3 linked regions of the Hahella chejuensis KCTC 2396 genome follow. The protein of the gene in region 1 interacts with the protein of each later gene in a pairwise test. Links are inferred from orthologs where the notes say so. Each region holds a gene or a part of one and is shown on either strand. Other genes may lie near its edges.

What was found. Proteins that work in one complex are often made in the same cells at the same time.
Region 2: the proteins of ftsZ (region 1) and rlmN interact in binary tests that used the Escherichia coli proteins (3 or more experiments, as listed by UniProt). The link is inferred for Hahella chejuensis KCTC 2396 from one-to-one orthologs.
Region 3: the proteins of ftsZ (region 1) and HCH_RS23960 interact in binary tests that used the Escherichia coli proteins (3 or more experiments, as listed by UniProt). The link is inferred for Hahella chejuensis KCTC 2396 from one-to-one orthologs.

What each region holds. Positions count from the first base shown.
Region 1 is NC_007645.1:5,996,329-5,999,824, reverse strand. What follows is about bases 426-3,238. They hold ftsZ (cell division protein FtsZ), read left to right. Parts: upstream 426-1,156; coding sequence 1,157-2,320; downstream 2,321-3,238. Other genes in these bases: lpxC (UDP-3-O-acyl-N-acetylglucosamine deacetylase), read left to right, coding at 2,414-3,238; ftsA (cell division protein FtsA), read left to right, coding at 426-1,065. Outside these bases: more of ftsA, read left to right, coding at 1-425; more of lpxC, read left to right, coding at 3,239-3,322; HCH_RS26365 (DciA family protein), read right to left, coding at 3,328-3,496. UniProt on the Escherichia coli protein: Essential cell division protein that forms a contractile ring structure (Z ring) at the future cell division site. The regulation of the ring assembly controls the timing and the location of cell division.
Region 2 is NC_007645.1:4,588,065-4,591,699, forward strand. Bases 157-3,108 are described here. They hold rlmN (23S rRNA (adenine(2503)-C(2))-methyltransferase RlmN), read right to left. Parts: upstream 2,225-3,108; coding sequence 1,088-2,224; downstream 157-1,087. Other genes in these bases: HCH_RS19915 (RodZ domain-containing protein), read right to left, coding at 157-198; pilW (type IV pilus biogenesis/stability protein PilW), read right to left, coding at 200-1,075; ndk (nucleoside-diphosphate kinase), read right to left, coding at 2,295-2,723; HCH_RS19935 (IscS subfamily cysteine desulfurase), read right to left, coding at 2,973-3,108. Also shown: more of HCH_RS19915, read right to left, coding at 1-156; more of HCH_RS19935, read right to left, coding at 3,109-3,635.
Region 3 is NC_007645.1:5,472,532-5,476,175, reverse strand. The notes cover bases 528-3,488. They hold HCH_RS23960 (rod shape-determining protein), read left to right. Parts: upstream 528-1,469; coding sequence 1,470-2,507; downstream 2,508-3,488. Other genes in these bases: mreC (rod shape-determining protein MreC), read left to right, coding at 2,573-3,484; gatC (Asp-tRNA(Asn)/Glu-tRNA(Gln) amidotransferase subunit GatC), read right to left, coding at 851-1,138; gatA (Asp-tRNA(Asn)/Glu-tRNA(Gln) amidotransferase subunit GatA), read right to left, coding at 528-778. Outside these bases: more of gatA, read right to left, coding at 1-527; rod shape-determining protein MreD, read left to right, coding at 3,490-3,644. UniProt on the Escherichia coli protein: Forms membrane-associated dynamic filaments that are essential for cell shape determination. Acts by regulating cell wall synthesis and cell elongation, and thus cell shape.

The DNA of each region.
Region 1 (3,496 bases):
GTCCAGGCCATACAACGTGCGGTGGAGGAGGCTGAGCTGATGGCCGGTTGCCGCATTCACTCCGTCTATGCCGGTATCGCCGGTAGCCACATTCGTAGTATGAACTCCCACGGCATCGTTGCGGTGCGCGACCGGGAAGTGGTGCAGGCGGATCTGGAAAGAGTCTTGGATGCGGCGCAGGCAGTGGCGATTCCTGCGGATCAGCGGGTGCTCCACGTCGTGCCGCAAGAATATGTCATCGACAATCAGGAAGGTGTGAAGGAGCCAGTAGGGATGTCTGGCGTGCGCCTGGAAGCCAAAGTGCATCTGGTTACGTGTGCGGTCAACGCTTATCAGAACATTGAAAAGTGTGTGAAGCGCTGCGGACTGGAAGTGGATGAAATCATCCTGGAGCAACTTGCCTCCAGCTACGCAGTACTGACTGACGATGAAAAAGAATTGGGCGTGTGCGTCGTCGATATCGGCGGCGGCACAACCGATATCGCAATATTCACTGGCGGCTCTATTCGCCATACAGCGGTTATTCCTATCGCTGGCGATCAGGTCACTAATGATATTGCGATGGCGTTGCGAACGCCGACGCAAAATGCGGAAGAAATCAAGATCAAATACGCCTGTGCGCTGACTCAGCTGGCAGGTGCGGATGAGACGATCAAGGTGCCGGGCGTGGGAGATCGCCCGTCGCGGGACTTAAGCCGGCAGTCGTTGGCGGAAGTCGTGGAGCCGCGCTATGAGGAGTTGTTCACCTTGATCCAATCAGAGTTGCGACGCAGCGGATATGAAGATCTCATCGCCGCAGGGGTCGTGCTCACGGGAGGAACCTCCAGTATGGAGGGGGTCGTGGAGTTGGCGGAGGAGATTTTCCACATGCCGGTAAGGCTGGCGGTGCCGCAATGGGTCACCGGCCTGAGCGATGTGGTTAGCAATCCTATGTACTCCACCGCAGTCGGATTACTGCTCTATGGATTTAAACAGCAGGAACTCGGCCGGGGCGCCCAGCACCGGGGAGAACCTGCGGAAAACCTGTTCCAACGGCTGAAGAACTGGTTTATGGGGAATTTTTAATCAGCCCAAATAGAGTCAACTCAAAGGTCTATACCAACTTGCGGAAATTAGTTTCAGGTCGCAGGTACTATAACGAAGAAGGAGAAGGGGAATGTTTGAGCTCGTAGATAACGTACCACAAAATGCAGTCATTAAAGTTGTAGGCGTTGGCGGCGGCGGCGGCAACGCAGTTCGCCATATGCTCGCCTCTTCGGTGGAAGGCGTGGAGTTTATCTGCGCGAACACCGACGCTCAGGCGTTGCGTGATGTCGACGCCAAGCACGTCATTCAACTCGGCGGCAGCGTCACCAAAGGGCTGGGCGCCGGAGCCAATCCAGAAGTAGGTCGTCAGGCGGCGATGGAGGACAGAGAGCGCATCGCGGAAACGCTGAAAGGCGCGGACATGGTCTTCATTACTGCCGGTATGGGCGGCGGCACTGGAACGGGCGGCGCGCCGGTAGTCGCGGAAATCGCCCGTGAAATGGGGATTCTGACGGTTGCGGTTGTGACCCGTCCGTTCCCGTTTGAAGGCGGCAAACGCATGAAAGTTGCGGAAGCCGGCCTGCGTGAGTTGGGACAACACGTCGATTCTTTGATCACAATTCCCAATGAGAAGCTGTTGAGCGTCATGGGCAAAAACACCAGTCTGCTGGATGCTTTCGCCGCCGCTAACGATGTGCTTTTGGGGGCTGTACAGGGAATTGCGGATTTGATTATCCGTCCAGGAATGATAAACGTAGACTTCGCGGACGTTCGCACCGTTATGTCGGAAATGGGCATGGCGATGATGGGCACCGGCGTTTCCAGCGGCGACAACCGCGCTCGTGAAGCGGCGGAAAGAGCCGTACGCAGCCCGCTGCTTGAAGATATCAATCTGCAGGGCGCGCGTGGGATTCTGGTCAATATTACTGCAGGCATGGATCTGTCTTTGGGCGAGTTTTCTGAAGTGGGCGCCACCATTGAAGAGTTCGCTTCCGACGCTGCGACAGTGGTGGTTGGAACGGTAATCGATCCGGAAATGAAGGATGAGTTGCGGGTGACGGTAGTCGCTACGGGTTTGGGCGGTGTACATGACCGACCCACTAAAGTGGTGGACAACTCTTCCCGGACTATGAACGGCACCACTGATTATCATCAGCTGGAGCGCCCGACTGTAATGCGCAAACGCGCTACATCAGTTGTGGGCAATGCGGCGGTGGATCGTCGGGCCGTAGGGGATGAGCAAAACGTGGACTATTTGGATATACCTGCGTTTTTGCGTCGTCAGGCGGATTAAATGAGAATGAGTTCGGTCTTTTAGGTTGGTGCACCTAATACCTTTCTGGTATTATTTGGCCGAATTTTATCCAGATCTTGGTAAATCATTGAAATGATAAAACAGCGCACACTTAAAAACATCATCCGGGCCACTGGTGTGGGTCTGCATTCAGGGGAAAAGGTCTACCTGACCCTGAAGCCGGCCCCGGTGGACACGGGTGTTGTATTCTGCCGTACAGATCTCGATCCTATCGTGGAAATCCCGGCGCGTGCTGAGAACGTAGGCGAAACCCTTCTCTCTACGACTCTCGTAAAAAGTGGAGTAAAGATAGCAACTGTTGAGCATTTGCTGTCAGCTCTGGCCGGACTTGGTATCGATAACTGCTACGTTGAGTTGAGCGCAGCCGAAGTGCCTATTATGGATGGCAGCGCCGGTCCGTTTGTATTTCTGATTCAATCGGCGGGCATTGCTGAGCAGGACGCGCCCAAGAAATTCATTCGCATCAAGCGCGAAGTGACGGTAACTGACGAAGATAAGCGGGCTACCTTTGTGCCGTTCGACGGCTTCAAAGTGACTTTTAGCATAGACTTTGATCATCCCGTGATCAAAGGCCGCTCACAAGAGACAGTTATTGACTTCTCCAGCACTTCTTTCGTTAAGGAAGTAAGTCGCGCGCGGACATTCGGGTTCATGCGCGATATTGAAAAATTGCGTGCGATGAATCTAGCCTTGGGCGGTAGCATGGATAACGTTATTGTTGTCGATGACTTCAAGATTCTCAATGAAGACGGCTTGCGTTATGAAGACGAGTTCGTCAAGCACAAGGTGTTGGACGCCATCGGAGATCTATACCTGTTGGGTAACAGCCTGATCGGTGAGTTTAAAGGGCACAAGTCGGGTCACGGCTTAAATAACAAACTTCTTCGCGAACTCCTTTCCCAAAAGGATGCTTGGGAGGTTGTGACCTTTGAAGACGCCGGGGAAGCGCCTATTTCCTACCTGAAACCGGTGCTGGCCTGAGATTTCTAGTCCGCTGTGTGAGTTGAAAGAGCCTCCAGGGCTTTCTTTAACTCCGGATCGTCACAGAGCTGAGCTTCTTGTCTGAGAAGCTCGGCGTTCTTTTGCGAAATTGGTTTCGCCTTCCTTTTTGCCTTTGCTTTAACTTCCATTGGCTCCACGCGAATCTTGAACTGA
Region 2 (3,635 bases), 1.4 Mb from region 1 along the record:
CCTGACATACCCTTTCAAAAACACTAATCCAGGCAACTGACCATGCTCGCCATCCTCGATGGCTTTCACATAACGAGGAATAACATGCAGCCGTTCGGCTGTTTCCGGGATGCTCCAGCCCAAATTCTCCCGGGCCTGACGCAATCGGCTGCCCGGTCGGTCATTAGCGGCGGGGTTGGATGCGGCCTCGGACGACATATCAACTACTTCCTTTCATCGTTTTATATTCAGCGGAGTTGGGAAACATGTTCTTAAGCAACAACATCAAAGATGCTTCCTCATTCAAATCCTTCTTCTCCCTGGCGATTTTAATTCCCAACGCCAAGCTGGCCGGGGAGTGCGAAGCCCCGCCTCTGCGCACTGCCTCCCAGAATGCGCCATATAGTTTATCTGCTTTTACTAACTCGCGTTTTTCAAAGTATAAGGAGGACAAAGCCAACACGGCGTTGGGCTGCTCATGTCTTAGCGTTAACGACTTTTCATACGCTTTGATCGATTGGTCGATATCTCCCAGCCTTAAGCGTATCAAGCCTATATTACTAAAAACTTGAGCACGCCCTTCATAGCTCACATCGCCAGAGGCTTTTTCAAACTGCTCCACAGCTTCCTTAAATCGGCCTTGCTCATACAGGTAAGCCGCATAATAGGTACGCCCCCTAGTGAAACTGGCATCTGATCGAAGTGCGGACTTAAACTGCTTTTCCGCCAAGAAAGGCTCTTTTTGGCGCTGATAAACCAATCCCATCGCAGCCAATGCCTCAGCATTATTAGGCTTTATCTCAAGTGCTCGTTGAAGTTTCAGTAAAGCGCTTTCCATATCTCCCTGCTGAAAATAAGCCAGTCCGAGCTGGACATATTGTTGAGCGGCCTTCTCTTCCGACGCCTTTTTGGTATAGGGTCCAGTTACAGTAGTTACGCACCCTGCAACAGCTCCAGATATTAGGACTAACATTACTGCTGCTTTAAAAGTGCGCTTGAGGTTTTCCATTTTTCTCAATTTAACTACCAATGCCAGCGTTATTTTCAATGTTATAAACAGCCTTGCTTTATTCAGGAATCTGAATACTACGCCCATTCATCCGTTCGTTTAAACGGAAGCTCTGCCGTCAGGGGAAACATTAATGTTTTGCAGAGGAATATACTTCTGACTTCTCCGCGTCCTGTCTTCAACGCGCCCTACCAATTGACCACAAGCTGCGTCAATATCATCGCCGCGCGTAGTTCGAACGGTGGCGACATAGCCCGCGTCGCTCAGCACTTTCTGGAACCTTAATGTCGCGTTTCGGGAGGGACGCTCATAACCGCTATTAGGGAACGGGTTAAATGGAATCAGGTTAATTTTGCATGGTAAGTCGCGCAGCAAGTCGCGCAACTCATGTGCGTGTGTTTCGCTGTCGTTTACGCCGGCAATCAATGTGTATTCAACAGTAATGCGACGTTTGTCGGAAAGTTTACCCAGATAACGATGACAAGCCGCCAACAACTCTTCTATCGGATACTTTTTATTGACCGGAACCAGAACATCTCGCAACGAATTATTCGGCGCATGCAGGGAAATCGCGAGGGAAACATCGGTAACGTCGCCCAGCTTGTCAAGAGCTGGAACAAGCCCGGAAGTGCTGACGGTCAAGCGACGCTTGGAAATGCCGAAGCCAAAATCATCCATCATGACATCGCAGGCGCGCACGACGTTGTCGAAATTCAATAAAGGTTCGCCCATTCCCATAAAGACAATGTTCGTAACATAGCGCTCTTTGGACAAGTCATAATCGCCAAAAGATCTCGCCGCGATCCATAACTGACCGATTATCTCGGCGGAACTCAAGTTACGATTAAACCCCTGCTTTCCAGTTGAGCAGAAACTACAGTCCAGGGAACACCCTATCTGAGAGGAAACGCACAATGTACCCCGACCATTGTCCGGGATATAAACGGTTTCAATACTATTACCGCCGGCCAGCCGCATAACCCACTTGCGGGTGCCGTCGGCAGAAATATCTTCATATATAACTTCAGGCACGGACACTTCAGCTACTTCTTTCAGCTTTTCCCGTAACGCCTTACTCATATTCGTCATGAGGTCAAAGTCAGACACGCCAAGGTGGTACATCCACTTCATTAGTTGAGTGGCGCGGAATTTTTTCTCTCCCAGTGACTCGAAAAAAGTTTCGAGATCGGAGCGATTCATTCCCAATAGGTTTATTTTAGCGCTGGAGCCTGACATGCTTTACCTCTTAAAAAGAGTGCAGCGATAGTGCTGCACTCAATTAATTGCCTCGACTGATAAATTTATATCAGCTGCGTGGGCAGATTTCGTTCTCGCTGAAGAAGTATGCTACTTCGCGCTCAGCAGACGCCGCAGAGTCGGATCCGTGAACTGCGTTCGCGTCAATAGAAGAAGCGAAGTCTGCGCGAATAGTGCCTGGCTCAGCTTCTTTAGGGTTGGTCGCGCCCATCAGTTGACGGTTCAGAGCGATGGCGTTTTCACCTTCCAGCGCTTGAACAACAACCGGACCGGAAGTCATGAATGCAACCAGATCGGGGAAGAATCCGCGCTCTTTGTGTTCAGCATAAAAGCCTTCAGCCTGCTCTTGCGACAGGTGCAGCATTTTTGCAGCCACAATACGCAGACCGGCTTTCTCAAAACGCGAATAAATTTCGCCGATTACATTTTTAGCCACTGCGTCAGGCTTGATGATTGACAGCGTACGTTCTACGGCCATCGATATGCTCTCCAAAATCAGGGTTATAACAACTTTAGGTTTATATTCTGAACAGGCGATTATACGCATGTTCCAGGGAAAGTTACACTCCGCTCCCACCATGAAAACAACGCCCGCGACGTAAGTAACGAGCAAGCGGCATTCGCGACAGCGGGCGCCTGACGCCTTCAGTCTCTGATTGCATCAGGCGCACATTTAATTTTTGTTAACGAGAATAAAAAATGTCCTCTGTTTAGGCCCATTGAGACATCAATCGCCCGACTTCGCCCTCCATGCGGGAGACAGCTCACGCAACTTATTCACTGCGGTTATAATGACATCCGCTGCGACATTGACATCCTCTTCTTCAGTAAAGCGCCCCATAGAAATACGCAAGGAGCTGAGCGCCAACTCATCCGGCACGCCAATTCCCCTTAACACATAGGAGGGCTCCAAGGATGCGGATGTGCAAGCAGAGCCAGTTGAAACAGCAAGATCTCGCATCGCCATCAGCAACGACTCGCCGTCGACATACCCGAAACTGATATTCAACGTACCCGGCAACCTATTAGCCTCTGAACCATTCAAGTAGATTTCCGGCAATACAGAGAGCGCGCGCCACAATCTATCTCGCAGCTCCGTCAATCGATCGGATTCCTCTGCCAAACCCTGACCAGCTATCTCAAAGGCGGCTCCCATCCCAACGATCTGGTGAGTTGGAAGCGTACCGGAGCGCATACCCCGCTCATGGCCGCCACCGTGAATTTGAGCGTCTACGCCAACAAACGGATTCCTTCGAACGTAAAGCGCCCCTATGCCTTTAGGCCCATATATTTTGTGCGCACAACAAGACAACAAGTCGACTGGCATGGTCTTCATATCGACAGCCAACTTGCCCACGGACTGCGCTGCATCCACATGAAAAAAAGCTTG
Region 3 (3,644 bases), 520 kb from region 1 along the record:
GTCCGATAGTGACGCCAGCCAAAGGTTGCGCCAGCGCTGAGGTGTAATCTTCTGTGGGATTCAACGCGCTGGTGGAGTCCATTGGGTCGTGCCCGGCCATGACATTCAAGAGTAGCGCCGCATCTTCCGCGGTGCGAGCGAAAGGGCCACCCTGATCCAGGCTTGAGGCGAAAGCCACCATTCCCAAACGGGATACGCGCCCGTAAGTCGGCTTGAGGCCGGTCAGTCCGCAAAATGCTGCAGGTTGTCTGATGGAGCCGCCTGTGTCCGTGCCGGTCGCCGCTGCGCAGAGTCCGGCCGCAACCGCCGCTGCAGACCCACCTGAAGAACCGCCGGGCGCGCGCTCGGTGTCCCAAGGGTTGCGCACCGGGCCAAAGTAGCTGTTTTCGTTGGATGAACCCATGGCGAACTCGTCCATATTGGTTTTACCCAGAGTGACGGCGCCAGCATCTATAAATTTGCGGGTGACGGTGGACTCGTAAGGCGGAACAAACTTTTCCAGCATTCTGGAGCCGCATGTCGTCGTCACGCCTTCCGTGCAGAAGACGTCTTTGTGCGCGAGAGGTACGCCATTCAAAACGGAGGTTTGTCCCGCGTTGAGACGGGCGTCGGCTTGTTCCGCCTGAGAGAGGGCCAGATCTTCCGTGACGGTGATGAAGCAATTCAATTCTGGATTGAGACGTTTGATTCTGGCCAGATAATCCTGGGTGATTTCACGGGATGAAAACTGTTTATCCCGGAGTCCGCTTATGATCTCGCTAATAGTATGTGGCAACATGCGTATCTCTTACTTTTCTATAGCCGGCAAGGCGTTCGCAATAGGTTCTTTGGGGCGGGCGTTCCAGTCGCGTCAATCGATGACTTTGGGAACCAGATACAAACCATTCTCAGTGGCTGGCGCGATAGCCTGAAACTTTTCACGCTGATTACTTTCCGTCACTTCGTCTTTGCGCAGCCGCTGGGTCATTTCCAGCGGATTGGACAGCGGCTCTATGGCGCTGGTGTCCACTTTCTGCATCTGTTCGACAAAGTCCAGAATCTGTCCCAGATCGTGGGTCAGTTTCGCCACTTGGTCGCCGGGCGTTTCCAATCTCGCTAGCTTGGCGATGGTCTCCAACTGTTCCGACTGGATGGTCACATTATTCTCCTGCTGGGCGTTGCGGTTGGCTTGATTCGGATCTGATCCGAGAATTCGATGTTGAGTCCGGTCTGGCGAACGCCATTGCAGCGCTCCTGATCGCACCGGAAATTAAAGAGGGCTATTATAAGAGGGTTTGCGTACAGTCTGTAAATGAATTGGCGATTTTTTCCCAGTAAAACGCCCTGAAACAGGCCTTTCTGATGACGATTTTTTAATGACTTGCGGCCGGGCGCGGGCGGGGCTAAATGATTCTTGCCCTGACCCCTCGCCACTGTTAAAGTTGCCGCAGCATGCCTAACCCTAAAAAGAATACGGATTCAAACGTTCAATGTTTAAACGATTACGTGGTTTGTTTTCCAGCGATCTGTCGATCGATCTGGGGACCGCCAATACACTGATTTATGTTCGTGGAAGAGGAATTGTGCTCAATGAGCCCTCTGTGGTCGCAATTCGTAACCAGGGCGCACAGAAAAGCGTTGCGGCGGTAGGCGCCGAAGCGAAGAGGATGCTGGGACGGACGCCGGGCAACATTACCGCGATCCGACCATTGAAGGACGGCGTCATCGCCGATTTTCACGTTACTGAAAAAATGCTCCAGCACTTTATCCACAAAGTGCATGAAAACAGTTTCATTACCCCCAGTCCTCGCGTACTGGTTTGTATCCCCAGTCGTTCCACCCAGGTTGAGCGTAAAGCAATTCGAGAGTCCGCCCTTGGCGCGGGCGCCAGAGAAGTATTTTTGATTGAAGAACCTATGGCTGCGGCCATTGGCGCCGGCCTGCCCGTGGAAGAAGCGAACGGCTCCATGGTAGTGGATATTGGTGGCGGAACCACTGAAATCGCCATTATCTCCCTGAACGGTATTGTGTACGCCGACTCAGTAAGAGTAGGCGGAGACAAGTTTGACGAGGCGATCACCGCTTATGTGCGCCGCAATTACGGCAGTTTGATTGGCGACGCCACCGCAGAGCGCATCAAACAGGAAATCGGCTGCGCCTATGAAGGCCTGGAGCTGCGTGAAATCGACGTACGTGGTCGTAATCTCGCAGAAGGGGTTCCCCGTAGTTTCACCTTGAATAGCGAAGAAATCCTCGAAGCATTACAAGAAGCTTTGGCGACTATCGTGCAGGCGGTTAAGAGCGCACTGGAGCAGTCACCGCCTGAGTTGGCGTCTGATATCGCTGAACGGGGCATCGTATTAACTGGCGGCGGCGCACTGTTGCGCGGCCTGGACAGTTTGCTGACAGAAGAAACCGGCTTGCCGGTGATCGTTGCTGACGATCCGCTTACCTGTGTCGCAAGGGGCGGCGGTCGTGCGCTGGAAGTTATCGACAAACGCGGCAGTGGTCTATTCTTTATGGAATAACAACTCTTTAACGGAGTTGACCACTTGTTTTCGCCATGTTTTATGGTAGCTTTCTGTGTTTGTAAATAAATTCCTTTCCGGACTGTTGGGGAGATTGCGACATTAAAAATATCTTCGTTGAAGGCCCGTTTTTAGGCGCACGAATGATATTGGTGGCCTTGCTCTCCATCGCCATCGGAATCGCGGATTTTCACTTCAACCTTTTATCTTCGTTACGTGAAACGCTGGCGACCCTGGTCGCCCCTGTGCAATGGGTTGTCAGCGCTCCTTCCGATGTGGTCGACTGGACTGAAGACGCGGTCAAATCGCGCCGCGATTTGCAGCAGGAAAATGAAGCGCTGCGCAACCGGCTTTTGATTCTTGAGGCGAAGTCCCAGCGCCTGGCGTCTTTAACCGCGGAAGTTAATCGTTTGCGCGAGCTGCTGAACGCCTCGTCCGTGGTGGACGATTCTGTGCTGGTGTCCGAGATCATCGGTATCAATCCCGATCCTTATATGCATGAGGTGGTCGTCAACAAAGGCTCTGATGACGGCGTCTATCTCGGGCAGCCTATGCTCGACTCGCAAGGCTTGATGGGGCAGGTGACGCAAGTGTCGCCGTTGACGTCCCGTGTTCTATTGATTTCCGATAGCAACCATGCGGTGCCGATTCAGGTCAACCGCAACGGCGTGCGCGGTATTCTTGTCGGCTCTGGCGTGTTGGACCGGCTGCAACTGATAAATGTTCCCGATACGGCGGACATTGTTGTTGGCGACTTGTTGGTGAGTTCGGGGTTGGGTGGTAAATTCCCGGCGGGTTATCCGGTTGCTAAAGTTACTGCGGTGGTGCATGACCCGGGCGAACCCTTTGCGCGAATTGAAGCGCACCCTTTGTCCGAATTGAACCGCAGCAGACATGTTTTGTTAGTGTTTAAGAAAAAGTCGTCGGAGGTGGGAGACAGGGTTTCCGACGAACCTTCGCCTGAAGCAACTCAGTAGGCCGTATGCCCAGAGACGAGTTTCGCCCTGTCTTGTTCGTTTTCACCTTGTTCCTGGCGTTTTGCGTCAGTCTGATTCCTCTGGGTGGATTCGCTGCTTATTTTAGGCCCGAGTCCATATGCATGGTGATGTTTTACTGGACGTTGAAGCATCCCGGCGC